4 regions of the Sphingomonas sp. GW821-FHT04B01 genome follow, and region 1 is predicted to be linked to each of the others. Evidence: predicted binding sites of a transcription regulator. Region 1 holds the regulator's gene; each other region holds the start of a gene.

Region 1 (7,565 bases):
TCCACGGATACTTTGGCGGCGTCGGTCATGTCGTTGTCCTTCCTATCAGACTGCCATTCGGTCCGCGATCCGGCCGAGGCTTTCCTCTTTGCCGAGAAGCGCGAGCACGTCGAAGATTCCGGGCGATGTCTTGCGCCCGGTGAGAGCGGCGCGGAGCGGCTGGGCGACCTGCCCGAGCTTGACGCCCTGGGCCTCGGCGACCTGCCGTACCGCTGCTTCGAGAGCCTCCTGATCCCACTGCTGCACCGCGTCAAGCGCGGCGTGCAGCGCAGCGAGAAGCCGGGGTGCGGTGCCGCCGAGCAGGTCCGAAGCTGCCTGATCGAGGTCGAGCGGGCGGTGGGCGAACAGGAAGCGCGCGCCCTCGCTCAATTCGTTGAGGTTGGCGGCGCGCGCCTTGAGCACCGGCATCGCGCGGGTCAGCAACTCCGTGTCGGCATAGCCGCCGATCGGCGCGATCAGCGCGGCAAGACGGGCATCATCGGCGGCGCGGATATAATGACCGTTGAGATTTTCGAGCTTCTTGAGGTCGAAGCGCGACGGGCTCTTGCCGACGCCGGCGAGGTCGAACCATTCGGTCGCCTGCTCGCGGCTGATGATCTCGTCGTCGCCATGGCCCCAGCCGAGGCGCAGGAGGTAATTGTCGAAGGCTTCCGGCAATATGCCCAGTTCGTCGCGATAGGCCTCGATGCCGACCGCGCCGTGGCGCTTCGACAGCTTCGCGCCGTCGGTGCCGTGGATCAGCGGGATATGCGCGTAGACGGGCTCGGGCCAGCCGTTCGCCTTGTAGATCGGCAGCTGGCGGAAGGCGTTGTTGAGATGGTCGTCGCCGCGGATGACGTGCGTCACGCCCATGTCATGGTCGTCGACCACCACCGCGAGCATGTACGTCGGCGTCCCGTCCGAGCGCAGGAGGATCAGATCGTCGAGCTCGGCATTCTGGACGGTCACCGAGCCCTGGACGCGATCCTCGATCGTCGTCGCGCCGTCGCGCGGCGCCTTGAGGCGGACGACGAAGGGCTGGTCTGCGGGTGCCGTCGCCGGATCGGCGTCGCGCCACGGCGAGCGGATGCGCAGCGGCTGCTTCGCCGCCTGCGCCGCTTCGCGCTGCGCGGTGATCTCCTCGGCGGTCATGTAGCAGCGATAGGCGTGGCCGCTGGCGACCATCTGATGCGCGACTTCGGCATGACGGTCGGCGCGGGCGAACTGGAAGACGGCGTCGCCGTCCCAGTCGAGGCCGAGCCATTTCAGCCCGCCGAGGATCGCGTCGATCGCCGGCTGGGTGGAGCGGGCGCGATCGGTGTCCTCGATGCGCAGCAGGAACTTGCCGCCTTGATGGCGCGCGTAGAGCCAGTTGAACAGTGCGGTACGCGCACCGCCGAGATGCAGATAGCCGGTCGGCGACGGCGCGAAGCGCGTGACGATCGTCGCAGGATTATCGTTCGTGGCGCTCAACCGCGCTTGCTCCCAAGGTTCGAGACGTGACGGCCGGAGCGGCCGCCGCGGGCCCTAGCACGCGGCTTCTGCGCCTTCAAATGCCCCGCGCCATGGAACGGTTGCGCGTCGGTATCGAAGAATGGCTGGAGGCGGAACGCGATCAGTTGGTGCTGTGGCTGCCGGTGGCATTCGGTGGCGGGATCGCGGCGTGGTTCGTGCTGCCCGATCCGCGGGCGTGGACGACGACGTTGCTGCTGTGCGCCGCAGCGGCGTTCGCCGCCATCGGGCTGGCACGCGGCGACCGGGCTGCGCGGGTCATCGCCCTCGGAGCCGTGGCCGTCGCCGCCGGTTTGGCGCTGATCTGGTGGCGGGCGGAGCGGGTCGCCGAACCGGTGCTCGCGCGCCCGGTCGTCGCGGTGGTACGCGGCAGCGTCGAGCGGGCCGAGCCGTTGATCGCACGCGGACTGATGCGGCTGACGATCCGCGCCGACGCCGGCCAGGGCCTGCCGACGCGGCTGCGGGTCAATCTCGCCGCAGCGGACGTACCGGCGGACGTGGGGGCGGGTGCGGTCGTCCGGCTGCGGGCGCGACTGATGCCGCCGCCCGACGCCGCGGTGCCCGGCGCCTATGATTTCGCACGGGTGGCGTGGTTCGCGGGTATCGGCGCGAACGGGCGTGGTTTCGCGCCGGTGACGGTGATCCGGCCCGCCCCGGCGGGGGGTGGCCTGCGGACGCGGCTGACCGATCATATCACCGCCCGGCTGGACGGCAGCCGCGGCGGGATCGCGGCCGCGCTCGCCACCGGTGACGAGGGTGCGATCACCCCGGACGATTCGGAAGCGATGCGCCGTGCCGGCCTCGCGCATCTCTTGTCGGTCAGCGGGTTGCACATCACCGCAGCCGTCGGCGCGACGATGCTGCTGGTCATGCGGCTGCTCGCCTTGTGGCCGTGGCTGGCGATCCGCGTCCGGTTGCCGCTGGTCGCGGCGGCGGCAGGAGCGCTGGCGGCGATCGGCTATACCTGGCTCACCGGCAGTCAGGTGCCGACGATCCGATCCTGCGTCGCATCGCTGCTGGTGCTGGGGGCACTGGTGCTCGGGCGCGAGGCGGTGACGTTGCGGCTGGTCGCCGCGGGCGCGATGACGGTGCTGCTCGTCTGGCCGGAGGCGGTGACCGGCGCGAGCTTCCAACTGTCCTTCGCGGCGATCGCGGCGATCGTCGCGCTGCACGAGCAGCCGCGTATCGAATCGTGGTTCGCGCCGCGTGAGGAGGGGCGAATGGCTCGCGTACTGCGGTCGCTGGCGTCGCTGCTGCTCACCGGGCTGGTCGTCGAGGCGGCGCTGATGCCGATCGCGGTCTATCATTTCCACAAAGCGGGGCTCTACGGCGCGGCGGCGAACATCGTCGCGATCCCGCTCACCACCTTCGTGGTGATGCCGCTCGAGGCGCTCGCCCTGCTGCTCGACGCCTTGGGCTGCGGCGGGCCGGTCTGGTGGGCGACCGATATTGCCCTGCGCCTGTTGCTGGTCCTCGCGCATGCGGTCGCCGCGGCGCCGGGATCGTCGCTTGCGCTGCCTTCGATGCCGGCGGCGGCGTTTGCGCTCCTGGTGGCGGGGGGATTGTGGTTGGCTTTGTGGCGGACGCGGTGGCGGCGGCTCGGCGTGGTACCGCTCGTCATCGGTGCGGGCTGGACGTGGCTGACGCCCGCGCCCGACCTGCTGGTGACGGGCGACGGGCGGCATATGGCGGTGCGTGTCGGCGGCGGTCTGGCGCTGCTGCGTGATCGGGCCGGGGACTATACGCGGGACATGCTCGCCGAAAACGGCGGCGCCGACGCGGGGATGCTATTGGGGGAGCAGGCGGCGGCGCGCTGCACGCGCGATGCGTGCGCGGCCGATGTGGATGCGGGCGGGCGGCGCTGGCGGGTGCTGGCGACGCGGAGCCTGTATCCGGTGAACCGCGACGATCTCGCGACGGCCTGTGCGCGTGCGGATGTGGTGGTGAGCGAACGCCATCTGCCGCGGGCGTGCCGGCCGCGCTGGCTCCGGCTGGACGCGCCGATGCTGCGGCGGATCGGCGGGGTCGCGGTGACCTTCGCGGGTGGCGAGGTGCGGACGGTGCGGCGCGACGGGGATGCACATCCGTGGTTCGCTGCCGTGCGGGTCATGCCGGCGGTGACGGGCGAGCACCATAGAAAGCGTCGATGGGGTGCCTCGTGAAAGTCCGCCAGTGCTCCTGCGGACGCAGGAGTCCAGAGCCAAGCAGAACAACGGCGTATGGCGTTCCGGACTCCTGGGCTCCTGCTTTCGCAGGAGCACCGGGATGACGTTCCCAGAGGTCTCGAACAAGTCCGGGGTGACCGAGAGAGGGTGGAAAGCGTTGGGCGTACATGGAGGCCCATATGCGATCCCGCCGGCGGCTCAATCGTAGCGGCGCAGGATGCCCGACAATTTGCCCTGCACGCGGACGTGCGAGGGCACGTAGCGTTGCGGTTCATAGGCGCGGTTGGCCGGATCGAGCCGGACCATCGCGCCCTCGCGACGGAAATATTTGAGCGTCGCCTCGCTGTCGTCGATCAGCGCGACGACGATCTCGCCGTCGCGGGCGACTTCGGTCCGGCGGATCAGCGCATAGTCGCCGTCGAGAATACCCGCCTCGACCATCGAATCGCCCGATACTTCCAGCGCATAATGTTCGCCCGAACCGAGCAGCGCGGCCGGCACCGCGAGCATCGAGCTTCCCTCGAACGCCTCGATCGGCACGCCGGCGGCGATGCGGCCGTGCAGCGGGATCTCGATGACGTCGTTGGCCGGCGTCGCCGTGGGGCGGACGTTGCCGGTCTTGGCAGGGGGCGCGGCCGGAGCGGCCGGCGCGGGCTTGCGTTCCGACCGTTCCGGCATGCGCAGCACTTCGAGCGCGCGGGCGCGGTTGGGCAGGCGGCGGATGAAATGCCGTTCCTCGAGCGCGCTGATCAGGCGGTGGACGCCCGATTTGGATTTCAGGTCGAGCGCTTCCTTCATCTCCTCGAACGAGGGCGAGATGCCGGTTTCTTCCAGCCGGTCGTTGATGAAGCAAACGAGCTCGTGTTGCTTGCGCGTGAGCATGAGCGGACCTTCCCCGTCGGAACAGACGCGGAACTTCTAGGGAACAGGATAGCGCCCGTCAAGCGATGACGAGGATTTCTGCCGAGTCGCCCGCACTGGCGGCAGGCGCGTCCACCGGCCGCACAATCAGGCAGTGCGAGCGGGCGAGCGTGAGGAGCATCGAACTGTCCTGGATGGTCGAGGCAAAGGCGCGACCGTCGCGCAGCTCGGCGCGCAGATAGTCGGTGCGCGGGCCGTTCGCGGGCAGATCCTCGCCGAGGATGGTCATCGTCGTGCGCGGTAGCGGGTCGACGGCGCCGGCGAGGCGCGCGACCAGCGGTTTGACGAACAGCAAGGCGGTGACAAACGCGGACACCGGATTACCGGGCAGGCCGAGCAGGATCGTGTCGCCGAGCCGGCCCGCCATCATCGGCTTGCCGGGGCGCAGCGCGATCCGCCAAAAGTCGATGCTGCCGCCGGCGGCCTCGAGCGCCGGGCGGACGAGATCGTGGTCGCCGACCGAAGCGCCGCCGGTGGTGACGAGCAAATCGGCATCGACACCGGCGAAGGCGTCCCGCAACGTGCCGAGATCGTCGGGGAGGATGCCGAGGTCGATCAACTCGATCGGCAGGTCGGCGAGCAGCGCCGCCAGCATCGCGCGGTTCGATTCGGGGAGCACGTCGGCCGAGGCGCCGCGGCCGGGCTCGACCAATTCGTCGCCGGTCGCGCAGATCGCGACCCGCACGCGGCGGTGGACGGCGATCGTCGCCACCCCGCCGGTCGCCGCGACCGCGATCCGCGCGGCGGTCAGCCGCTCGCCCTGCGCGATCAGCCGGTCACCGGTGGTGAAATCGAGGCCGCGGCGGCGGGTGTTGCGGCCGTGCGTCGGCGGACCTTCGCCGATCAGCAGGATCGCCGTGCCGTCGGCGGCGACTTCCTCCTGGATCATCACCGTGTCGGCGCCCGCGGGCATCGCCGCGCCGGTGAAGATCCGAACCGTTTCGCCCGGGCGGACCGCGCCGGCGAAGGGGCGGCCGGCGGCGCTTTCGCCGATCAGCGTCCAGGGACCGGGGAGGTCGGCGAAGCGGATGGCATAGCCGTCCATCGCCGACAGATCGGTCGCCGGCTGTGTCCGGCGGGCGACGACGTCGGCGGCGGCCCAGCGTCCGTGCGCCTGAGCGAGCGGTACCTCTTCGACGGCGACCGGGGCCGCCGAGGCGAACAGGCGGGCTTGCGCCTCGGCGATCGGCAGCAAGGCCATGGCGTCAGGCGCGCCAGTCGCCGGACTTGCCGCCGGCCTTTTCGAGCAGGCGGATGCCGGTGATCGTCATGCCGCGGTCCATCGCCTTCGCCATGTCGTAGATGGTCAGCAGCGCGACCGAGACGGCGGTGAGCGCCTCCATCTCGACGCCGGTCTTGCCGTCGGTCGCGGCGAGCGCGGTGGCGGTGATGCCGGTGTCGTCGAGCACCAGATCGAGCGTGACGCGGGTGAGGGGGAGGGGATGGCAGAGCGGGATGAGCTCGGCGGTCTTCTTCGCCGCCATGATGCCGGCGACGCGGGCGACGGCGAGCACGTCGCCCTTCTTCGCCGCACCGTCGCGGATCGCGGCGAGCGCATCCGCGGCGACCGCGATATGGCCGGTGGCGACGGCGCGGCGGCTGGTCACCGCCTTGTCGCCGACATCGACCATATGCGCGGCGCCGTCGGCGTCGAGATGGGTGAGGCCGCTCATCCGATCATCGCGCGGGTCGCGGCCTCGACATCGTCGGCGCGCATCAGCGCCTCGCCGATCAGGAAGCAGTGCACGCCGTGTGCGGCCATCGCGTCGAGATCGGCGCGCGTCTCGAGCCCGCTCTCGGCGACGAAGGTGCAGCCCTTGGGCGCCTTGTCGACCAGTTCGTAGGTGCGGGCGAAATCGACGGTGAAATCGCGCAGGTCGCGGTTGTTGACGCCGATCAGTCGCGACTTGAGCTTGAGCGCGCGGTCGAGTTCGTGCGCGTCGTGGACCTCGACCAGTACGTCCATGCCGCAGTCGCGCGCCGATGCCTCGATCTCCGCCATCTGGTTGTCGTCGAGCGCGGCGACGATGATGAGGATCGCGTCGGCGCCGATCGACCGGCTTTCGGTCGCCTGCCACGGATCGACCATGAAATCCTTGCGGATCACCGGCAGGTCGCAGGCGGCGCGCGCGGCGACGAGATAGTCGTCGGAGCCCTGGAACCATTGCTCGTCGGTGAGCACCGACAGGCAGGCGGCGCCGCCCGCCTGATAGGCGCGGGCGTGGGCGGGGGGATCGAAATCGGCGCGGATCAGGCCCTTCGACGGGCTCGCCTTCTTGATCTCGGCGATCAGCGCGTGGCCCGGCCTGGCGTCGAGCGCGGCGCGGAAGCCGCGCGGTTTGGTCACCGCGGCGATGCGTGCGTCGAGATCGGCGAGGCTCGTGGTCGCCTTGCGTGCGGCGACCTCGGCGCGTTTGGTTTCGATGATGCGGGAGAGGATGGTCATCGGTAGGCGATCCAGCGGTCGAGCAGCGCGCCCGCGCGGCCGTCGTCGAGCGCGGCCGCGGCGGCGTGCGCGCCGGCGGTGAGATGGGGACTGTGGCCGGCGACGACCAGCGCGGCGGCGGCGTTGAGCAGCACCGCGTCGCGATAGGCGCCCGCCTCGCCGGCAAGCAGGCGACGCAGCGCGGCGGCGTTATAGGCGGGGTCGCCGCCGCGGATCGCGGCGAGCGGATGGCGCGGCAGGCCGGCATCCTCGGGCGTGATCGTGGCCGGCAATGTCGCGCTGCCGACGTTGACCGCGATGCTCGGGCCGGCGGTGGAGAGTTCGTCGAGCCCCTCCTCGCCCGAGATCACCGCGGCGCGGGCGGTGCCGAGCTGGTCGAGCGCCTCGGCATAGAGGCCGGCATAATCGGGGCGGGCGATGCCGATCAGCTGATGCGTGACATGCGCCGGATTGGCGAGCGGCCCCATCAGGTTGAAGATGGTGCGCTTGCCGATGCGGCGGCGGATCGGGGTGATCCGCGCCATTGCGGGATGATGGTTGGC
Region 2 (7,565 bases), on a different contig from region 1:
GCAGCCGGCGATCCTCCATGTTGAGGTTGAGCTGCTGGACCTGTTTCTCGCCGACGCCTTCCTGGCTCCAGCCCCACACCAGCCCGGCGAGTGCCTTGGTGAGATCCTCGGGCAGGCCCAGCGCCTTGCCGACCTCGCGCACCGCGCCGCGCGCGCGATAGCGGGTGACGACCGCGGTCAGTGCGGCATGGGTGCGGCCATAGGTCTCATAGATCCACTGGATGATCTCCTCGCGGCGCTCATGCTCGAAGTCGACGTCGATGTCGGGCGGCTCGCGGCGCTCGCCCGAGATGAAGCGCTCGAACAACAGCTCGTGCTTGATCGGGTCGATCGAGGTGATGCCGAGCATGAAGCAGACGCAGCTGTTCGCCGCCGAGCCGCGGCCCTGGCACAGGATGCCGCGGCGCCGGCTTTCCGCAACGATACTGTTCACGGTCAGGAAGTAGGGCGCATAGGCGAGTTCGGCGATCAGCCGCAGTTCGTGATCGATCTGCGTCCGGTATTGCGCGGGCACGCCGTCGGGGAACCGGCGTTCCACGGCGGCCTCGGTAAGCTGTTCGAGCGCCTGTTGCGCGGTCAGCCCGTCGACGACGCGCTCGTCGGGATATTGGTAGCTCAACTCGCCAAGGTCGAAGGTGCAGCGGCGCGCGATCTCGGCGGTGGCGCGGATCGCGTCGGGGAAGGCGGCGAAGCGACGCTCCATCTCTTCCGGTGATTTGAGGTGCCGGTCGGCGTGGCGTTCGCGGCGGTAACCCAGCGTATCGACGGTGCATTTCTCGCGGATTGCGGTGACGACGTCCTGCAGCAGCCGTGCGTCGGGCGCATGATAGAGGATGTCGCCGACCGCGACGGTTGCGACCCCTGCGTCGGCTGCCTGCCGGGCGAGGTCGTGCAGGCGCATCGCATCGTCGGGCCGTCGCCGGAAGGTGAGCGCGCAATAGCCACGGTCCCCGAATACCTCGTGCAGATCGCCGAGATCGCTGCGGGTGGCGTCACCGGGCAGATCGGGAAGCAGGATGGCGATCAGCCCCGCGTTCCAGGTGACGACGTCCTCCCACGCCAGCGCGCAGCCGCCCTTGCCGGCGCGGGACTTGCCGAGCGTGAGCAGACGGGTGAGGCGCGACCAGGCGGGCTTGTCGGTCGGGTAGAGCAGCAACATGCGCCCGTCGTCGAGCCGCACCCGCGCGCCGGCGATCATCCGCACGCCGGTCGCTTTCTGTGCCTCCCAGCCACGGACCAGCCCGGCGACGCTGCCGAGATCGGTAAGCCCAAGCGCGGCATGACCGAGCAGCGCCGCTGCCGCGAACAGTTCGTCCGGGCTGGAGGCGCCACGCAGGAACGAGAAATGGCTGGTGACCTGGAGTTCGACGTAGGTCATCAGCCAAACAGTCCATGCAGATACCAGCTCAGGTCGCCGGTCGCGCCATCGACACCGTCGCCGCGGCGGAACAGCCAGAAGCGTGCGCCGGTATCGTCCTCGACGCGGAAATAGTCGCGCACCGCCCATAGCTCGCCGTCGCGCCGCCACCATTCGCCATGGATGCGCTCGGGGCCGTCGCCGGCGACGACGGCATGGACATGTCCGCGCCACGTGAAGCGTCGAGGCGGCGCGTCGGGCAGCAAGGCCAGCACGCCGACCAAGGGTTCGGGCCGGTTGAGGAGCCGCACCGGCCGCCGCCACGCGGGCCAGCCGGTCGGGGCGGCGAGCGGCGCGGTGCGACGGACGGCGCGCTCGGGCACGTCGCTCTCTACCGGCGCTGCGGTAAACAGAGCCGCATCCCCCACGCGGCCGGCGATCTGATCGACAAGCGTCGCGACATCCGGCGGCGCATCGTCGCCGGCGAGGCTGGCGGCGAGCGCGGTCGCGCCGAGCGGATCGGTACGGGTGGCGGCGAGCCGCATCGTCTCGATCCCGTCGCCCGGATCGATCGTCTCGATCCTGAGATGCAAGAGGCGGGCGAGATGAGCCGCGTCGCGCGTCGGTCGCGACGTCCCGATGGCGAGCCGCTGCTCGCTGCCGTCGATCCGCTCGATGACGAGCAGCAACGTGCGCGCGCCGGCGCCGCGCTCCTGCAGCAGCCCGATCATATCGGCGAGAAGATCGCGGATGACGTGTTCGATCGCCTCGGCAGTGCCGATCGGCTCGAGCAGGCGGCGGCGGGCCAGCGGCGTCTCCTCCGGGACGACCGGCACGATCGGTTCCGCCACCCGGCCGAGCGCCTCGTCGAGACGGCGCACGCTGGCGAGCCCCAGCCGGCGCGCGAGGGGACCGCGCGGCAGCGGCAGCAGATCGGCGATCCGGTCGAGCCCGAACCGCGCCGCGGCGGTCAGCGCCTCGGGCGTCAGCCGCAGCGCGGCGGGCGGCAGGCCGGCGAGCGCCTGCGCCTCGCCGCCGTTCGGGATGGCGCTGATCACGTCACGCCCGAACCGTGCGAGTGCGTGCGCGGCGCCCGGCGTTCCCGCCACCGCAACGCGTGCAGTATAGCCGAAGCGCCGGCAGAAGCGGACCAGCCGCCGGCAGAAGCGCGCCTCGCCGCCATGAAGGTGCGCCGTACCGGTCAGCTCGATCCACAGCCCGTCCGCGCCACTCGCCGCGGCGGTGGGCGTCCAATGCCGCACCGCATGCAGCGCGAGGCTGTCGAGCACCGCGCCATCGGCGGCGCGATCGGCGGCACGCACGTCGAGTTCGGCGACCAGCGCGCGCGCCTGCGTCACAGCCATGCCGGGTATCAGGCCGAGCGAAAGCGCGGCGGGACAGGCGGCGGTGATGACGTGGCGCTGACCGGCCTGCTCGGCGAGGACCAGCGGCACCGCATGCGCGACCGGCACGGCCACTGGCAGGGCCGTGGGCGTACCGCCTGATGTTACCGGTCGCTTGAACGGATGATCCGCCGCCTCGGAACGCCGGCCGAGTTCGCGCATCGTCGGCTGCTGGTGGCGCGGCAGCGCCGCGGCCTGCTCTTCGATCGCTGCACGTGCGCCGTCGTCGCGCGCCCAGCGTGCGCCCGGGCGCCAGCCGCCGCCCCGCGGCACCGAACAGGCACCGGGGTCGTCGTCGATCGGCAGCGATGGCGCAGGCTGCGGTTCAGGCAGCGCGCGCGGTCGCTCGAGCCGGCGCAGTCGCTCGATGGCGAGGTGCGGCAGGTAGAGCGAGGCGACCCGTGTCATCGCATGCCTCCAGTTGCAGGGTGAAGGGGGGACCACCGCGCTGGCGCGCGAGGTCGACGGTCCAGCGTGCCCGGCCGACGCCGGGTGCCGGCAGCCGCTCGGAGGGCGCGCAGGCGATCCGCCAGCGGGTCATCGCCGCCGAGAGGTCGGACAAGGGCTCGACGCCGGCCTTGCGCCAGCGGCGCGCGAGCAGCGCCGGTGCGTGGCCGCTCATCGCAGCAAGCTGCAGCCGCCGTGTCGCGACCATATCGGCCCGCTTCACCTCGCCGACGACCGCGGCGAGCCCGCCGTGGCGCAGGCCATCCTCCATGACGGCGAGCACTTGTTTGTCGTCGCGTGCCTCGACGAACAGCAGCGTCGCCGGGTCGAGCCCGGCCTGCTCCAGACCGGGGGCATAGAGGTCGAAGCGGGTCAGCGCCCAGAGCACGCGCTTGCCGGATCGCGCCGCAGCGCGGGCGGCGATGCCGACCGAAAACAGCGTCGCCGCGGCATCGTCGGTGAGCGTCGGCGTCGCCGGCGACACCTCGTGCAGGCCGCCCAGCACGAGTCCGCCCTCGGCGAGTCGCCTGTCGATCGCAGCGATGCCGAAGGGCAGAACCGCCAGCTTCGGCCCGCGCACGGCACCCAGCTCCTCGCGCAAGCGGGCCAGGGCCTCATCGGGTTGGGGGTTAGCGGACATGGCTGTTGCGACTCATCTGTTCGCTATATGTTCCAGAATTGTTGACGAAGGGTCAAGGCGTTACGGGAGGGATTCGGTGAACCGAAACGGGATCGACGCTGCCGAGGCCGCAGCTCGAACGGGGTCAGCGCGCGCGGACTACGACCATGTCGGGCGTCGCCTGCGCACGCTCGAGCAATGCGCGCTGTACAAGCGGACGTTGCGTCTGACCTGCCCGCGCTGCGGTCATGTCCGGGTGCTGGATGCGGTATGCCTGTGGTGGATGTTCAACCGCCGCGGCTGGGACGATGGCCTGCCCGCCGTTGCAGCCCGCCTGTGCTGCGCCGGCTGCCGTGCGCAGAAGGCAACGGCGCGACCGCGCGTTACGGTCGGCCGCGAACCTCCGACCGGCGCGCCGCTGCCCTATCCGGACGAGGCGACGTGGAAGAAGCTTGTCTCGCGCCATCGCTCGTGATCGAAGACGAAGATGTGCAATCTCTATAACTTGAAGGTCGATCCGCGCGGCTATTTCGATGCGCTCGCCGCGGTCGACGATGCCGCCAACGTGCTCGGGATAGAGAAGGACTATGCCGCCCCCGGCAAGCCCGGCTATGTCGTGCGCTACGAAGATGGCCGGCGGGTGCTGAGCACGATGCGCTGGGGCTTCCCGACGCGGAAACCCCGCAAGCGTGCCGCGCGCGAGGGGGAACTGCCGTTCCTCTACGACTGGTGGACCAACGCCCGCAATCTGCACAACAATTTGTGGAAGCCCTGGCTGCTGCGGACCGAGCATCGCTGCCTCGTGCCCTTTACCCGCTTCGCCGAACCCAAGGCTGTCTCCGACCGGCAGGGGCCGGGCGACACCAACTGGTGGTTCACCGTCGAGGACCAGCCGGTGCCGTGCTTCGCCGGCCTGTGGAAGGTCGATGCCGACCACGACCGCGTCTATGCCTTCTGCACTACCGAGCCCAATCCGCTCGTCGCGCTCAAACACCCGAAGGCGATGCCGGTGATCCTGCTCGCCGAGGATCAGGAGCGCTGGCTGACCTCGCCGGTCGAGGAGGCGTTGACGATGCTCACTGCCTACCCCTCACAGCTAATGGGTGTCGCCTGACCAATGGCCCGCAATCGCTATATGACGGCTCGCCAAGCGATCAGCGGCTGCATGTGCGACTATCCGTTGATGGTAATGCCGCTTGGCAATGATGCAATGATGCGGGTGATTATACTGGTGGCACGTTGCGTCAACGGCACTGCGTGGTTCCAACCAAAATCATTGCGCTTGGAGTAAACAAGGCAGGCTCAACTCCACAATTGAATGAGTTGCGAATTTCGGTCCTTCACCGCCACGAAGCCGAGTAATCGACGCTCGTCCTTCGTCTACCAGCCGATACGATGATTTGTCATGTGGCAGAGCCGCTACCCAGTGGCTGTCGTCACGGTACGGCACGATAAAGGCGAAGTGATCACCCTTGGCGTAGGCCGTGCGATAACGAGTTGCGAACGGTATCCTAGTGGAACCGGCACGCAAGGCGACACTAAGCGGTAGATCGAAGCGGTCGGCCATGATCACGCAGAGGTCACGAACTTGGAACGAGTCAATGCCGCCGACGGCCGGGTCGCCTTTAAGAATGCGCAGGTCACATCCGGGCACCCGAAACAGGCATTCGACTGCCTCATCAAAAAGATCCTGCATATCATCGCAGTTTAACGGTGGACACGCAATCTCTCGGAAAGAATGAACAGCGTTGATAGCGGCGTAAAAACCACATAGTCCATCGTGAGGGCTTTGCTTAAAATAGTTCACAGCGGCGTCACCCTTCTTTAAACGGAAACAGCCCGGGTGAACTAATCACCCGGGCTGTCGCATTGTTGTTTCACGATAAATCTTAGTTGCGTTGAGCTGCCTCAATCAGTCCAACTTGATTCTGGCTGAGCATTATTGAGGTGTTTGACACGGCTTAAGAGGCCGCGGCGGGTATGGCGTGCTCTGTTGAAGCTATTTGCGGGCTTTCGGGCGGTATGGTTCTCAACAGGCATCGGTTCCCCCGTGAAGGTGAGGGCGGGTGCTGAAGCGTTGATCACTGGTACGGGTGGCACAATGGTCGGCACAGGCCGTGCGGATCCGCCATCACAGCGATACGGAAGGTAATGCTTGCTGCCGTGGTCTTGCCGCAACCGCTGCCAAAAGGCCCATACATCCAGTTCAGTCGGTACGCTGATCGGGCAGGTGCGAGCGCGATGCCATTTAGTGACTTCGGCTCGGAGGGTCTGCCGAACCTCGCTGCCATCGCCCACACCGAACATCACGTTCATCAAATCGACTTGCGATTGCCCTTCGAATAGCCGCACTGCGAACTCATTGCGATAGCCCTTGATGGTCTCCATCATCAGAAACTTCCCAAGCTTGTGCTTGTTGGGCATCAAGTTTTTGGCACTGGGGCGTTGCTTCATCAGGTAATGCGCGACCCGTGCAATGTCGCCAGGAGCTATGACACTGATGTGGACTGGATCGGCGCCTAGCGTACAACTCCAAGCAGGAGATGCACACAGGGCGGCGGAAGACTGGTTGTGATTTAAAGGCCTATCGGTCCAGGCGATTGCATGGGCGCCCAACAGCAACGATCGGCCGGCACCACCGCGGGGGTAATTGATGACGGGATGAACCTCGAGCATGACGAACGCGTGCAGATCCAAGCTGGCGATGGCTCGGCGGACCTTTTCGATCGTTTGCTGAATAGACAAATATGGCACGCGATCAGAGGTGTAGCCGGAGTCATCGCAGAAGCTCAGCATGTAATAGGTGCGACCCGCCGGCGCATTGGTCTGATGGGAGGTCATAATTGAGGCCAGCCCCTTCGAAGCATGGTACCGCGCCCGAAGGTCGGACCACAGGAGCTGCTCTGCTCGATGGCGTTCGCCCATCAATCCGAGTGCAATCGCATGGTCGTCGCTGCTAAGCTTCCACAGCCGGCAGTAGCGACTAATTTTTTTGGCACTTTCTATAAATTCGCTTCGCGTTCTACGTTGGGGGTCGGGTTCATTAGGAAGAATTTTCTTGGGCATGAGCGTGGCCTAAAGGGACGCATCTAGTCCTCCGCGCACATCGTTTGACATGCACGGGGGCTAAATGGGTTATGTGGGTGTGTATTGCTAAGGGGCGTAGTGAGATTGACGTTCAGCTAGCCCGGCATACGTCACTTCGGTGAAGTGGGCCTCTTGTTTAGCGTAATTTACCTAGGGCTTGTACACTTGCTATCGTGACGAGGTTTCGCCGTCCGATTTTTACGGTTTTCAGCTGACCGCAGTTGATCAAATCGTACGTTTTTGTGCGACCAATCCCGAGCGACGCCGCCGCGTCGTTCACCGAAATCATGATTTTCTCCATAGTAGCCTCCTTCCGTCGCAGGATTGCTGACGGGTGAGGACGATTATGAGCGATCAAAAGAATAAGTCGGCTGAAAACATTTTTGCAAAAAACCCGAGCTTTTACAGTGGGTTGCGCTTTCTGAGGGCGTCGCGGATCGCGGTAGCGCGCAATCTGATTTCTGATGTTGAGGGCCCCTCTCCGGGGCCAAGCTTTCGAGAGAACGAATCGGACATCCAGCGCTGCAGCGCCGCCAGCCCTCCCCGGGCAAAGAGATTAAGTGGCTCCGCGCCTCGCATTCCCAATATGTCGGGATTACCTATCAGGCCATCTGCATCGGCGATGGCTACCAATTCGACGAGTAAAGACTCC
Region 3 (7,565 bases), on a different contig from region 1:
CGCAAATATTTTCGCAGCTTGGACGAATGCGCGTTATGGGCGGACCATGGCCCAAACCCCCGAACCCCGCACCGGCGACCGGATCGCGAAACTGCTCGCCCGCGCCGGCGTCGCGAGCCGCCGCGAAATCGAACGGATGATCGCCGACGGACGCGTCGCGCTCGACGGCAAGCTGCTCGACACGCCCGCGACGGTGCTGCGCTCGCTCGCCGGCGTCACCGTGGACGGCGAGCCGGTCGCGCCGCCCGAACCGACGCGCCTGTTCCTGTACCACAAGCCGACCGGCCTGCTCGTCACCGAGCATGACCCGGCGGGGCGGCCGACGATCTACGACCGATTGCCCGACGACCTGCCGCGGCTGGTGCCGGTCGGCCGGCTCGACCTCAATACCGAGGGGCTGCTGCTGCTGACCACCGACGGCGGCTTCAAGCGCCAGCTCGAACTGCCGGCGACCGGGGTCGAGCGCAGCTATCGCGCGCGCGCTTACGGCAATGTCACGCAGCAGCAGCTCGAGGAGCTGGCCGAGGGCATCGAGATCGACGGCATCCGCTACGGCCCGATCGACGCCAATATCGAGCGCCGCACCGGCGCCAACGTCTGGATCGAGATCACGATCACCGAAGGCAAGAACCGCGAGGTGCGGCGCGTGCTCGAACATCTCGAATTGCAGGTCAGCCGGCTGATCCGCACCCGCTACGGCCCGTTCATCCTCGGCGACCTGCCGGTCGGCGGCGTCGGCGAGGTCAAGCAGCATGAGGTCGTCGCCTTCCGCCGCACGCTGAAGGGCGGCGCGCCCGACGAACCGATGATCGAGGCGCCACGCGACGGCTTCCGCACCGCACCGACCGCCAACCGGCCGGCGCGTGCCCGGCCGCGCCCCGTAGACGTGCCGGCACCGCGCGACGTGCAGGAACGGCCGGCCCAGGCGCGCACGCCCGCTACCGGCGAAGGTCGCCGCGCGCCCCGCCGCAGCGATGCGGCACCGGCCGGCGTCGCCACGCGTCCCGCTCGTCCCGGCGCGACGCCGGCGTCGTCGGCAGGCGGTCGTCAGGACACCCGTCGCGTCGCCCCCCGCGCCGAACGCACCGGTTCGGAGGAAGGCCGTCGCTTCACTCCGCGCGCCGATCGCGGCGGCGAGCGCGACGCTCCCCGTCAGGAAGGCCGCCGCTTCGTGCCGCGGGCGGATCGCGGCGACGAGCGTGAGGCGGGCCGCGGTCGGTTCGGCGATGCCCGCCGCGCGGTCCGTGCCGGCGACGCCAAACCCGCTGGCGCGCGTCCGCCCCGGTCGAACACCCGCCCGCCTCGCGACGACGACCGGCCGAAAGTCCCGACCGGTGGTTCGGCGGTCAAGCCGTGGGAGCAGGGCGACGATCGCAACGGCGGTCGCACCCGATCGAATGACGGCCAGCGCTCGTCCACCGCCGGCGGTCGTCCTGCGCGCGCGGGCGCCCGCCCGCCGCGCGGCGATGCGCCCCGCAGCGGAGGTCCCGCCGGCGGTCGCGGCTCGCCGCGTCCCAAAACCCCCGGCGGCACGCCGCGTGGCGCGCCGAAAGGCGGCCGTCGATGAGGGTGATCGCCGGCCAATGGCGTGGCCGCCCGCTCGTCGCGCCCAAGGGCGACGCCACCCGCCCCACCGCCGACCGGACGCGCGAGGCGCTGTTTTCGATGCTGACCAGCCGGCTCGGCAGTTTCGAGGGGCTCGCCGTCGCCGACCTCTTCGCCGGCTCGGGCGCGCTCGGCATCGAGGCGCTGTCGCGCGGTGCCGCCTCGTGCCTGTTCGTCGAACAGGACGGTGCGGCGCTCGACGCGCTCAAGGGCAATCTCGCCAAGCTCGGCACCCGCGCCGACGTGCGTGCAGGCTCGGTGATGGGGCTCGGTCCCGCACCGGCGGCGCTCGACCTTATCATGATGGACCCGCCTTACGGCACCGGCGCCGGCCTCGTCGCGCTCGACAAGCTGGCGCGGCTCGGCTGGGTCTCGCCGGCGACCTGGGTCAGCATCGAGACCGCCAAGGCGGAAGAAATCGCCCCGCCCGGCTTCACCGTCGATGCGACCCGCGTCCATGGCAAGGCACGGCTGACGCTGCTGCGGCAGGCGTAGCGCCGTTAGCCCGCAGGCCGTGACCGCAGCAGTGCCAGCCCGCCCAGGCTGAGCAGCCCCGCGCCGACCAGATACAGGCCGATCCACCCCAGACCGCGATGGGCCAGCGCCTCCGCGGCGATCGGTGCGACCGCACCGCCGAGGATGCCGCCGAGGTTGAAGGTCATCGACACGCCGGTATAGCGCACCCCCGCCGGAAACAGGCTCGGCAGCCACCCGCCGAGCGGCCCGTAGGCGAAGCCCATCACGAACAGGGCGAAGGCGAGCCACAGGAAGACGACGAAGAGCGAGCCTGCGCCGAGCATCGGCCCCATCGCAAGGCCCGCGGCCATGCAGCCGAGAAACCCGATCACCAGCATCCGTCGCGCGCCGGTGCGGTCGGCGGTGACGCTGGCGACGATCACCCCGGCGGCGAGGAACAGGATCGCGACGAGTTCGACCGCCAGCATCGCCTCGCGTCCGTATCCCAGCATCTTGGTCCCGTAGCCGAGCGTGAAGGCGGTCGCGAGATAGAAGAGCGCGAAACAGGCGATCACCCCGCCCGTCCCCGCCAGCACCGCGCGGCCATGGTCCAGCATCAGCGTCGCGATCGGCACCTTGGGCAGCGCTTCCGCCTGCTCCGCCTCGACGAACGCGGGCGTCTCGGTGAGCTTCAGCCGCACCCATAGCCCGAGCACGACCAGCACCGCGCTGACCAGGAACGGCAGCCGCCAGCCCCACGCCCGGAACTGCGCCTCGTCGAGCGCCAGCCCGAGGATGAGGAACAATCCGTTCGCCATCAGGAAGCCGACCGGCGCACCCAGCGGCGGGAACATGCCCCAGGTATTGCGGCGGTGCGGCGGCGCGTTCTCGACCGCGAGCAGCGCCGCCCCGCCCCATTCGCCGCCGAGCCCGAACCCCTGCCCCAGCCGCAGCAGGCACAGCAGCAACGGCGCGACCCAGCCGACCTGATCGTAGGTCGGCAGGAAGGCGATCGCGACGGTCGACCCGCCCATCAGCATCAGGCTGGCGACGAGCGTCGACTTGCGGCCGACGCGGTCGCCGAAATGACCGAACACGATCGCGCCCACCGGCCGCGCGATGAACGCGAGGCCGAAGCTGGCGAAGCTCAGCATCTGCTGCGCGGTCTTGCTCTCGGCAGGGAAGAACAATTCGCCGAACACCAAAGCGGCGGCGGTGGCGTAGATGTAAAAATCGTAGAACTCGACCGCAGTGCCGACCAGGCTGGCGGTCAGGATGCGTCGGGCGGAGGCGGGCGCGGGCGGCGTGGCGGACGGCGAAGGCATGCGGTCACTCTAATCGCGAAAAAATCGTTGCGGGCAACAGTTGTGAAATCCGTTCGCAACAATCCACGCCTAGAGAGAGAACGTCGCTGCTCCTCTCCCCCTGTGGGTAGCGACGTGTCGGTCGCCTCCCCTGTCGGCCGACCCTCCCTGAACTACGGGGCGGTCGCTTTGCGGCTGCCCCGATTTTTCATGGACTTGACCGCTCGTCGCGACGCGACGGCGATCGCCGCGCCGCCGAGCGAAAAGCCTTATTCCGCGCGATCGGCGTCATGCAGACCGGCGAGTCGCACGTCGCCCGCCCGTGCCGCGAGCTGGCGCGTGCCGTCGTCGCAAATCTCCCTGACGCAGCGCAGCGCGTCGAGTCGCATCTCCAGCGTCGCACCATTGGGGATGCATGCCGCGCGCGCCGCGCGGACGATGCGGCCTTGCAGCGACCGCCGGCCCGATTCACTGTGCAGGTCGAGCCCCTTGGCCGACACCTTGACCTGCACCGGCTCGCGCTCCGCGGCGATGGCGGCGCCCGGAACCGCGGCGAACAGGCACGACAAGGCGACCGCCGCGATGGCGGCGTGATGCGACGTCTTCATGATGACACTCCTGCAAATCGGACTCGCCGCGGCGGGCCGGCTCGATCCCCGCGCGCCTCCCGGGCGCCGGCTGGACGAAGCCGACCATTCCGCCGGCGGGGTCGCCCTAGCAGTCGGTCGTTACGCATGCGTTACATGCCGGTGTCGCCTTGATGACGACCGGTGGCCGATCGGACTTGCCCGCTCGCGCGCCGTTCCCTACCTGTTCGCCGGTGACCGATCTCAGCGCCCCCGCCAACGCCTTGCAGGACCCGCCCTATCTCAAGGGGCTCAACCCGCCGCAGCGCGATGCGGTCCTGACCACCGAAGGCCCGGTGCTGATGCTCGCCGGCGCCGGCACCGGCAAGACCGCCGCGCTCACCGCCCGGCTCGCGCATCTGCTGTGGACGCGCAAGGCGTGGCCGTCCGAGATCCTCAGCGTCACCTTCACCAACAAGGCGGCGCGCGAGATGCGCGAGCGCGTCGGCCGGCTCGTCGGCGACGCGGTCGAGGGCATGCCATGGCTCGGCACCTTCCACGCGATCGGCGCCAAGATGCTGCGCCGCCACGCCGAGCTGGTCGGGTTGCAGAGCAATTTCAGCATCCTCGACACCGACGACCAGCTTCGGCTGCTAAAACAGCTCATCCTCGCCGCCGATCTCGACGAGAAGCGCTTCCCCGCGCGCAGTCTCGCCGGGCTGATCGACGACTGGAAGAACAAGGGGCTGGTTCCCGCCGATATCGATGCCGGCGAAAGCGAACGCTATGCCAACGGCCGCGGCGGCGAACTCTACGCGCAATATCAGGAGCGGTTGAAGGCCCTCAACGCCTGCGATTTCGGCGATTTGCTGCTGCACATGCTGACCGTGCTGAAGACCTATCCCGAGGTGCTGAAAATGTACCAGGAGCGGTTCAAGTACATCATGGTCGACGAATATCAGGACACCAACGTCGTCCAGTATCTCTGGCTGCGCCTGCTCGCGCAGGCGCGCAAGAACATCGCCTGCGTCGGCGACGACGACCAGTCGATCTATTCGTGGCGCGGCGCGCAGGTCGAGAACATCCTCAAGTTCGAGAAGGACTTTCCGGGCGCGAAGGTGATCCGGCTCGAACAGAATTACCGCTCGACGCCGCATATCCTCGGCGCCGCCTCGGGCGTCATCGCCAACAACGGTGGGCGGCTCGGCAAGACTTTGTGGACCGAGCTCGACGCGGGCGAGAAGGTGCGCGTGCTCGGCGTCTGGGACGGCCCCGAGGAGGCGCGCCGCGTCGGCGAGGAGATCGAGGCGGCGCAGCGCAGCGGCAAGAGCCTCGACGAGGTGGCCATCCTCGTCCGCGCGCAGCATCAGACTCGCGAATTCGAGGATCGCTTCATCGCGATCGGCATGCCCTATCGCATCATCGGCGGATTCCGCTTCTACGAACGCGCCGAGATCCGCGACGCGCTCGCTTATCTGCGCATCGTCAACCAGCCCGCCGACGACCTCGCCTTCGAACGGATCGTCAACGTCCCCAAGCGCGGGCTCGGCGACAAGGCGCTTGCCAAGATCCACCAGCTCGCTCGGATCGAGGGCATACCGCTGACCATCGCCGCGGCGCGCATCCTCGACACCGACGAACTGACCCCGCAGGCGCGCCGCGCGCTCGGCAACCTCGTCGGCGACATCGCCCGCTGGCGCGACATGGCGCGCGACCTGCCACATGCCGAGCTCGCCCGCCAGTTGCTCGACGAGAGCGGCTATACGGCAATGTGGCAGGCCGAGAAATCGGTCGACGCCGCCGGCCGGCTCGAGAACCTGTCCGAACTCGTCCGCGCGATGGAGGAATATGAATCGCTCGGCGCCTTCCTCGAACACGTCAGCCTCGTCATGGACAAGGAGGGCGGCGTCCAGGACCCGCAGGTGACGATCATGACGATCCACGCCGCCAAGGGCCTCGAATATGACACCGTCTTCCTCGTCGGCTGGGAGGAGGGGCTGTTCCCGTCGCAGCGCTCGCTCGACGAGGGCGGCACCAAGAGCCTCGAGGAGGAACGCCGCCTCGCCTATGTGGCGATCACCCGCGCGCGGCGGCGCGCGACGATCCTCCACGCCGCCAACCGCCGCATCTACGGCCAGTGGACGTCGAGCATCCCGAGCCGCTTCGTCGGCGAACTGCCCCCCGAACATACCGACGCCGAGACGACGATGTCGGGCGGCGAGAGCCTGTGGCGCGCGAACTGGAGCGAACGCGCCGACCCCTTCGCCGACGTCGGCCGCGGCACCGGCCGCGGTCCCGGCTGGCAGCGCGCGGCGGGCAGCGGCTCGGGCTTCTCGACCGCGCCGACGCGCGTCGTCGAAAGCCGGTCGAGCGCGGTCAGCATCGGCAACAAGGGGCGCAGCGACCTGTCGGTCGGCCTGCGCGTCTTCCACCAGAAGTTCGGCTATGGCGCGATCGCCGAGATCGAGGGCAACAAGCTCGAGATCGACTTCGAGGCGGCGGGCCGCAAGCGCGTGATGGACAGTTTCGTCACGATCGGGTGAGGGTCGTTCAGGAACCGCCAAGGTCGGATCGGATTATGCTCGTTGCGGACCCGACTCCACGGGTCCCTTAGAGGATCATCCCGATGTTCAGGTCCCTTCTGCTGTCCGCCGCGGTCTGCGCGAGCCTCGCCGCGACCGCCCCGGCGATCGCCCAGTCCGCCGCCGACGATGCCCGCTTCGCCGCTGCGCAACAGCGGTTCGATGCCGAGATGGCGCGCTACCGTTCCGAATTCGACCGCTATCGCGCGCTGCGCGGCACGCCGGGCCCGGGCGGCTATCGCCAGGCGCCGGTGCCGGGCGGCTATGACGAGCAGCGCTACGACGATCGCGACGACGACCGGTACGAAAACGGCTACGATCCCGCACGCTACTATCGTCCGGGCGCGCAGGAGCGCGTGCTGAGCCCCAACGACCGCGTCTATGCGGGCAATGACGGCCGCTATTATTGCAAGCGCAGCGACGGCACGACCGGCCTCATCGCCGGCGGTGCGGCGGGCGGCATCCTCGGCAACGTCATCGACGGCGGCCACAGCCGGATCGTCGGCACGTTGCTGGGCGGCGCAGTCGGCGCGCTCGCCGGCAAGGCGATCGACCAGAATCAGGCGCAGGTGCGCTGCCGCTGAGCGAGCGGCGGTCGGACGGTCAGGCCCGTTCGACCGCCATCAGCGTCACGCCCGCATATTTCTCGGCTTCGGGCTCGAACAGGCTGCTCGGCGCGAACGCCTTGTCGGTCAGCGTCGGCTCGCCGAGCCCGTCCATCTTGAACGTGCCGACCTTCTCCTCGCGCGGCGGCTTGCCGTCACGCTCCACCGTCACCGCGTCGACGTAGATCTCGCCATGGCGGGTGTAGAGAATATGCGGCGCGATCGTCACCGTCCCCTTGTTGTAGGTGGCGGTCACGGTCAGCAGGCGCACGATCGCTTCGAACATCGTCGGCACCGGTCCCGTCGGTGCGGCAGTCGCGGCTTCGGTCTGGGTCATCGGCGGCACCATAAACGTTCGTGTTGCGTCGCAGCAAGAACGCTTTGCCGTTAACGATGTTTCACGGCCGGCGGATCGCCCCGCCAGCCGCCGTCCGCTTTAGCGATAGA
Region 4 (7,565 bases), on a different contig from region 1:
TCCCAGATATTTGCTGTCTTGCACAGTGATCTGTTCGCAATTGGGGGCGGCAGCTTTCACTGCCGTTGCCATCATCCCGACCGCATCGCTTTGCAATATCACGTCGGCATGGGTTTCTCCCGGAACTCCGACGATACTGGTTATCTTCTCGTCGGACTGGGCTCGGAAAAAGAAGTTGATCGTCGTATCGTTACCGCACCCGCTTACCGGGAAGCTTTGCTCCCAAAGTCCGGACGTCGGATATCCATCCGGCGCGAACGATACCGGCTCGATCATCGTCACCGTAGAGCCCTTCGATATCAACGACGGGCACCTTTGGAAAACAGGCGCCGGCAATTGCGAAAACAGGCGTGCGATATTTGCTTGATAATCGGATGAGACGACCAGTGCCTGCAGGGCAGGTGGCGGTGGCGGTTCGGACGACGCGGTGGCGGAGGTTGCGATCGAAAGAGCGGCGAACACAGAGGCTGCGAATGTCATGGCAGCACCTTCCCATCGCTTTTTGACGTGGAAGTGACATCGAGACGGCCCTGGAACCTTACTCTGCGATTACGTAATCCAACACCTGTCGTTGCCCGTTGATCTAACGAAGAAATCCGCAAAATTCGTCGATGGCGCATCGCCGCAAAAATTTTGGGGAAATGCGGGCGTTACTCCGCCGCCACCGCCTCCCCGCCGCGCGCCTTCAACAACGGCGCGAGATATTTCCCCGTGAAGCTCCGCGGTTCCTTGGCGACCACTTCGGGCGTGCCGACCGCGACGATCTCGCCGCCCTTGACGCCGCCTTCGGGACCCAGATCGACCACCCAGTCGGCGGTCTTGATGACGTCGAGATTGTGCTCGATCACCACCACCGTATTGCCCTGCTCGACGAGCGCGTGAAGCACTTCGAGCAATTTGCGGACGTCCTCGAAATGCAGGCCGGTGGTCGGCTCGTCGAGGATGTACAAAGTGTTGCCGGTCGCGCGGCGGGCGAGTTCCTTGGCGAGCTTGACGCGCTGCGCCTCGCCGCCCGACAGCGTCGTCGCCTGCTGGCCGACCTTGACGTAGCCGAGGCCGACCTCGACCAGCATCTCCATCTTGTCGCGGATCGGCGGCACCGCCTTGAAGAATTCCGCGGCATCCTCGACCGTCATGTCGAGCACGTCGGCGATGCTCTTGCCCTTGAACTTCACCTCCAGCGTCTCGCGATTGTAGCGCGCGCCGTGGCAGACGTCGCAGGTGACGTAGACGTCGGGGAGGAAGTGCATCTCGATCTTGAGCACGCCGTCGCCCTGGCACGCCTCGCAGCGGCCGCCCTTGACGTTGAAGCTGAACCGGCCGGGCTTGTAGCCGCGCGCCTGACTTTCGGGCAGGCCGGCGAACCAGTCGCGGATCTGCGTGAAGCTGCCCGTATAGGTCGCCGGGTTCGAACGCGGGGTGCGGCCGATCGGCGACTGGTCGATGTCGATCACCTTGTCGAGATGCTGGAGGCCGCTGACCTTGTCGTGCTTGCCGGCGAGGATGCGCGCGCCGTTGAGCGCGCGCGCCGCAGCAGCATAGAGCGTGTCGATCGTGAAGCTCGACTTGCCCGATCCCGACACGCCGGTGATGCAGGTGAAGGTGCCGAGCGGGATGCTCGCGGTGACGCCGGTGAGGTTGTTGGCGCGCGCATTGTGGACGGTGAGCTGCTTGCCGTTGCCCTTGCGGCGCTTCGCCGGCACCGGGACCTGGCGGGTGCCGTTGAGATAGTCGGCGGTGATGCTCGTCTTGCTCTTGAGGATTTGCTTGAGCGTGCCCTGCGCGACGATCTGGCCGCCGTGGACGCCGGCGCCCGGCCCCATGTCGATGACGTAATCGGCGGTGCGGATCGCATCCTCGTCATGTTCGACCACCAGCACGGTGTTGCCGAGGTCGCGCAGGCGCCTGAGCGTCGCGAGCAGCATGTCGTTGTCGCGCTGGTGCAGCCCGATCGAGGGTTCGTCGAGCACGTAGAGCACGCCCGACAGGCCGCTGCCGATCTGACTGGCGAGGCGGATGCGCTGGCTCTCGCCGCCCGACAGCGTGCCGCTGGTGCGATCGAGGTTGAGATAGTCGAGGCCGACGTTGTTGAGGAAGCCCAATCGCTCGACGATCTCCTTCAGGATGCGCTCGGCGATCGCGCGCTGCTGGTCGCCGAGATGGTTGGGCAGGTCGGTGAAGAAGGCGAGCGCGTCCACCACCGAGAGATGCGTGGCATAGGCGATGTCGCGCATCGCGATCTTGACCGCCAGCGCCTCGGGCTTGAGGCGCGCGCCGTGGCAGACCTCGCACGGGCGCGAGCTCTGGTATTTGGACAGTTCCTCGCGCATCCACGCGCTCTCGGTCTGGAGCAGGCGGCGGTTGAGGTTGCCGACGACGCCCTCGAACGGCTTCTTGACGTCATACGCCTTCTTGCCGTCGACGAAGGTCAGCGTGACCGGCTTGCCCTTGCTGCCGTGCAGGATGAGCGCGTGGATCGCCTCTGGCAGGTCGGCCCAGGGCGTGTCGAGGCTGAAGTCGAATTCGCGCGCGAGGCTGCCGAGGACCTGCATATAATAGGGGCTGGGCGGGTTGGACTTGGCCCATGGGACGACGGCGCCCTTCTTGATGCTGAGCCCGTGGTTGGGGACGACGAGATCCTCGTCGAACAGCAGTTTCTCGCCGAGCCCGTCGCAGGCCGGGCAGGCGCCCTGCGGCGCGTTGAACGAGAACAATCGCGGCTCGATCTCGGCAATGGTGAAGCCGCTGATCGGGCAAGCGAATTTCTCGGAGAAGACGATGCGGCCGGGAGGCGCGTTGTCGCCGAGCACTTCCGACTTGGGCGTGTGCGGCTCGACGGGGTCGGCGGGATCGACATAGGCGAGGCCGTCGGCGAGTTTGAGCGCGGTCTCGAAACTCTCGGCGAGGCGCGTCGCGGCATCGCCGCGCACGACGAGCCGGTCGACGACGATCTCGATGTCGTGCTTGAATTTCTTGTCGAGCGCGGGCGCCTCGTCGATCTCGTGGATCTCGCCGTCGATGCGGACGCGGGTGAAGCCCGCCTTCTGCCATTCGGCGAGCTCCTTGCGATATTCGCCCTTGCGGCCGCGCACGACCGGGGCAAGCAGATAGAGGCGCGTCCCCTCGGGCAGCGCGAGGACGCGGTCGACCATCTGGCTGACGGTCTGCGCGGCGATCGGTTCGCCGGTCGCGGGGCTGTAGGGAATGCCGACGCGCGCCCAGAGCAGGCGCATGTAATCGTAGATCTCGGTGACGGTCGCCACCGTCGAGCGCGGGTTGCGGCTGGTCGTCTTCTGCTCGATCGAGATCGCCGGCGACAGGCCCTCGATATGATCGACGTCGGGCTTCTGCATCAGCTCGAGGAACTGGCGGGCGTAGGCGGAGAGCGATTCGACGTAGCGGCGCTGGCCCTCGGCATAGATGGTGTCGAAGGCGAGGGACGACTTGCCCGAGCCGGACAGGCCGGTGATCACCGTCAGCGTATCGCGGGGGATGTCGACGTCGACGTCCTTGAGGTTGTGCTCGCGCGCGCCGCGGACGGTGATTTTGGTCAGCATGTGGCGGGTTCTACTTCTGTTCTGTGTCTGGGGCTAGTCCGGGAAGTAGGAACGCGCGGGAGGCTTCGCCAGCACCACGTTGAAACGCGCGGCGCGTGTCTTATCTCGGCGACACACAGACAGAGAGGCCGCGCATGGGCAAGAAGACGAAGAAGGCGAAGCTCCCCAAGGAGGTGCTCGGCATCCGCCTGCCCAAGGAGCTGCGCGAGGCGGGCGGGGCGTTGCTGGAGAAAGCGAACAGCCCGCAGGGGCGCGAGATGCTCGCGGCGGGGCTGACGATGGCCGCCGCGGCGGCGACCGCGGCGGTGGCGAAGGGCCGGACGAAGCGCGAGGCGGCGGGGGAGCGGCCGGTGCCGCCGGTGCCGGGGGCGGCACCCGAGCCGCCGCGTCCACCCGAACCGCCGCAGGGCACGCAGACGCAACCCGATCCGCAGGCGATCGCCGATGCGGTGGGCAAGGCGGCGGAGGCGCTGCTCGGCCGGTTGTTCGGGGGGAAGAAGGCCTAGGCCGGATCGGCATGCGGTGGTGTCGCGGCCCTGACCCCTCCGGGTGCATCACCGCGGTTTTGTCGGGGGCCTTTGCCAAAAGAACGCCGTAAGACGTTGTTTTGCTTGGCTCTTGGCTCCTGCGTTCGCAGGAGCACTGTGCTGATGTGGATTGTCTTAGAGTCTAGACCTGTTCCGGCGTCCGCCGGGCCGTGCGGCATGGTGTCCCGTCCAGCCTTATCCCTCGCCGCAGGGTGGACCCCGGAACAAGTCCGGGGTGACGGGGTGGGCTTGGCAGACGGTGGGCTCGTGCGAACGCCCCTGTGCGATCGCTTTGGGGTGACGGAAGAGCGAAGCTTCGGCGCTCATCATCGGCCGGGATACGGAATGTCGATCTGGCCCCGCAGGGATCAGGACAGCCTTTGCTTGATCGGGACGATCGTCTGTGGCGTCAGGTCGACCGGGCGTTGCCGCCATGCCCGACGCGGCTGGCGGTCGCGCTCGGGCAGGAGGTCGTTGGCGGCCTCCCATTCGGTGAAGCGGAATTGCTCGATCTGGTCGGTCATCGCATGCGTCTCGTCGACCAGCTTGCGGGCGGCGGCGGTCTCTTCTTCGGCGACCGCGGCGTTCTGCTGCGTGACATTGTCGAGTTCGGCCACCGCGGCGGTGATCTGCTGCAAGGCGAGGGACTGATGTTCGACGTTCTCGGCGATGTTGGTGGTCAGCAGTGCCATCTTGCCGACGCGCTCGATCACCCGGCCGAGGGCGATCTCGACGTCGCCGACCGAGCGGACGCCGAGCCCGATCTGCTCGGCCGAGCGGCCGATCCGTCGCTTGACGTCCATCGCGGCCTCGGCCGACCGTCCGGCAAGCGCGCGCACCTCCTGCGCGACGACCGCGAAGCCCTTGCCGGCTTCGCCGGCGCGTGCCGCCTCGACCCCGGCGTTGAGCGCCAGCAGGTTGGTCTGAAAGGCGATGCGGTCGATGACGACGAGGATTTCACCGATCTCGTTGGAGAATTGTTCGAGCCGGTTGATCGCGGCGACCGCGTCCTTGAGCATGTCGCCCGACTTTTCGGCGTCGACATGCGCTTCCGAAACCGCCTGGCGCACCTGCACGGCGTTGCCGGCGGAGTCGGTCAGCGCGCCGCTGAGCTGCTGGAGCGCGCTGGCGGTTTCCTCGAGGCTCGTCGCCTGCCGTTCGGTACGTTGGGACAGGTCGTTCGACGACTGCATCAATTCCTGCGCGCCGGACGCGATATCGGTGGCGCTGAGGCGGACCGAGGCCAGTGCCGTCCCCAAAGCGTCGGCGGCGTGGTTGAAATCGCTCTTAAGCTTGCCGAACTCGCCGGCGAGGGCGCCTTCGACCCGTACGGTGAGATCGCCGCCGGCGAGCTTGTGCAGCGCGCCGCCGATGCTGCGGACGATGAGGCGGGCCTGCTCGCGACGGATCATCTCGGTCAGCGCCCCGACCGCGACCGCGAGCAGGCTGAGAAAGGTCACGGCGGCCAAGAGCGTCCGGTTCGCAGCGCGTTGCGCGACTGCGGCCTTGTGGCGCAGCGCGGCGACCTCTGCGGTCATCGCATCGATCTGGGCGTCGGCGACCTTCGAAGCGGCCCGTTCGGCGGGGCGGACGACTTCGCGCAGATGGCGCAACGCATCGGACCGGTTGCCGGCGTTCGCTTCGGCGGCGACCTCGCCCAGTGCGGCGACGACGGTGTGCGACAGGTGGAAATAATCCTCGGGCAGGACGTGGCGCGCCTTGGTGTCCTCGAGGTCGCGCAACATCTGGCGCATCTGCTGCGAGCGTGTGTCGAACTTCCGGACGATGATCCCCCGTTCCTCGGGATCGGTTTCGGTGATGAGGTTGAGCGCGTCGCGCTGCAGCGAGCGACTAACCGAACGGACCTCGGTCACGGCCAGCACCCGCTCCTGCGCTTCCAGTGCGGCGACGTTCGCCGCCTCCAGCGCACGGTCCTCGCGGTACGTCACGCCCGCCAGCAGCCACAGTAACAGGATCGCGCCGACCAGGGGCGCGATGACGCGGACGTTGAAGCGGCGGAGCGGCAAGAGTCTATCCCTCTGATGGCGGAAAAGAGCAGCCGCCCCACCAATTATAGAGGCGCGGGATCGCGCCTTTATACTTCGGGAGCAAATATCGGACCGGGCGATTCACGCGTGCTGCCGAGCGGCAATGGACCGGACCGGAGCGGCATGGTTATAGGTGCGGCATGACGTCGCGGCGGTAGCGGCAAGGGGACGATGATGAGAGCAACGGCACGAGTGACGGCGGTTTTGGCGATTGCCGCGGCAACGCTCGCGGCCGCCGCCGCGCAGGCGCAGACGGCGGCGCAGGCGGTCGTCGCGCAGCAGGCGCAGGATCCGGGCGCGCGCGCCGGCACGGCGTATGACGTCGCCTTCCCCAATGCGGTGCATCACGAGGCGCAGATCACCGCGACCTTCGCGCGGGTGCCGGCGGGGCCGCTGCGCGTGCGGATGGCACGCTCGTCGCCGGGACGCTATGCGATCCACGAATTCGCCAAGAACGTCTATGCGGTGTCGGCGAAGGACGGCAAAGGGCGCCCGCTGCGACTGATCCGCAGCGATCCCTATGGCTGGACGGTCGCCGGACACGACGGCACCGTCGTCGTCACCTACACCCTGTTCGGCGACTGGGGCGACGGCACCTATGCGCAGATCGACACGACGCATGCGCACCTCAACATGCCCGCCACCTTCCTGTGGGCGGAGGGCTATGACGCGCAGCCGATCCGCGTGCGCTTCACGCCGTTCGACCCCAAATGGCGGATCGCGACGCAGCTTCCCGCCGCCAGGGGCGCGAACAGCTTCTGGGCGCCGAACCTGCAATATTTCATGGATAGCCCGACCGAGATCAGCGACTTCGCCATGCGCGAATGGCCGGTCACCGATGCGCTGGGCAAGAGCTATGTCGTGCGGCTCGCGGTGCATCACGCCGGCAGCGATGCCGATCTCGATACCTATACCGCCAAGGTGAAGCGGGTGATCGCGCAGCATTATGCGCTGTTCGGACAGGCGCCGCGCTACGATTACGGCACCTATACGTTCATCGCCGACTATCTGCCGCAGATCACCGGCGACGGCATGGAGCATCGCAACTCGACGATCATCACCGACAAGCGCGGGCTCGCCGAGGCGAAGTTCGCGCAGCTCAACACGTTGAGCCATGAGTTCGTGCATAGCTGGAACGTCGAGCGGCTGCGGCCGGCCGAACTGGAACCGTTCGACTTCACCCGCGCCAATCCGACGCCGTCCTTGTGGTTCGCGGAAGGCTTCACGCAATATTACGGGCCGCTGCTGATCCGCCGCGCCGGCGAGATGAGCGTCGACGATTTCCTGCGCGGGCTGGGCGGTACGCTGAGCGGCGTCGTGAACAGCCCGGCGCGGCGCTACGGCGGGCCGGAGGAGATGAGCCTGCGCGCGCCCTTCGTCGATGCCGCCAAGGCAATCGACCAGGTCAATCCGAACATCTTCGTGTCCTATTA

The links. Region 1 encodes LexA, which represses DNA repair genes until DNA is damaged. Its sites were predicted from a motif close to GTTCCNCNCTTGTTCT; they were not measured.
Region 2: a site for LexA is predicted at 3,877-3,892, ahead of AC07UH_RS17580 (ImuA family protein). Genes of this name have one in related genera too.
Region 3: a site for LexA is predicted at 4,167-4,182, ahead of AC07UH_RS08520 (ATP-dependent helicase). Genes of this name have one in related genera too.
Region 4: a site for LexA is predicted at 3,565-3,580, ahead of uvrA (excinuclease ABC subunit UvrA). Genes of this name have one in related genera too.

The regions. Positions count from the first base shown of each region.
Region 1 is NZ_JBWKTR010000003.1:183,334-190,898, reverse strand. It holds gene AC07UH_RS09750 (citrate synthase) at 1-29, opposite strand, end outside; gene gltX (glutamate--tRNA ligase) at 46-1,452, opposite strand; gene AC07UH_RS09740 (ComEC/Rec2 family competence protein) at 1,545-3,653, shown strand; gene lexA (transcriptional repressor LexA) at 3,855-4,538, opposite strand; gene AC07UH_RS09730 (molybdopterin molybdotransferase MoeA) at 4,597-5,778, opposite strand; gene moaC (cyclic pyranopterin monophosphate synthase MoaC) at 5,783-6,250, opposite strand; gene trpC (indole-3-glycerol phosphate synthase TrpC) at 6,247-7,023, opposite strand; gene trpD (anthranilate phosphoribosyltransferase) at 7,020-7,565, opposite strand, start outside.
Region 2 is NZ_JBWKTR010000008.1:167,206-174,770, reverse strand. It holds gene AC07UH_RS17590 (error-prone DNA polymerase) at 1-1,381, opposite strand, end outside; gene AC07UH_RS17585 (Y-family DNA polymerase) at 1,378-3,168, opposite strand; gene AC07UH_RS17580 (ImuA family protein) at 3,086-3,808, opposite strand; gene AC07UH_RS17575 (hypothetical protein) at 3,924-4,301, shown strand; gene AC07UH_RS17570 (SOS response-associated peptidase family protein) at 4,314-4,940, shown strand; gene AC07UH_RS17565 (hypothetical protein) at 5,100-5,633, opposite strand; gene AC07UH_RS17560 (hypothetical protein) at 5,735-6,892, opposite strand; gene AC07UH_RS17555 (helix-turn-helix domain-containing protein) at 7,050-7,202, opposite strand; gene AC07UH_RS17550 (hypothetical protein) at 7,316-7,565, opposite strand, start outside.
Region 3 is NZ_JBWKTR010000002.1:490,432-497,996, forward strand. It holds gene AC07UH_RS08500 (pseudouridine synthase) at 47-1,567, shown strand; gene rsmD (16S rRNA (guanine(966)-N(2))-methyltransferase RsmD) at 1,564-2,100, shown strand; gene AC07UH_RS08510 (MFS transporter) at 2,106-3,386, opposite strand; gene AC07UH_RS08515 (UrcA family protein) at 3,635-3,973, opposite strand; gene AC07UH_RS08520 (ATP-dependent helicase) at 4,186-6,474, shown strand; gene AC07UH_RS08525 (glycine zipper 2TM domain-containing protein) at 6,558-7,097, shown strand; gene AC07UH_RS08530 (hypothetical protein) at 7,117-7,455, opposite strand; gene AC07UH_RS08535 (hypothetical protein) at 7,555-7,565, opposite strand, start outside.
Region 4 is NZ_JBWKTR010000001.1:655,028-662,592, forward strand. It holds gene AC07UH_RS03160 (hypothetical protein) at 1-480, opposite strand, end outside; gene uvrA (excinuclease ABC subunit UvrA) at 651-3,557, opposite strand; gene AC07UH_RS03170 (hypothetical protein) at 3,692-4,063, shown strand; gene AC07UH_RS03175 (methyl-accepting chemotaxis protein) at 4,453-6,111, opposite strand; gene AC07UH_RS03180 (M61 family metallopeptidase) at 6,325-7,565, shown strand, end outside.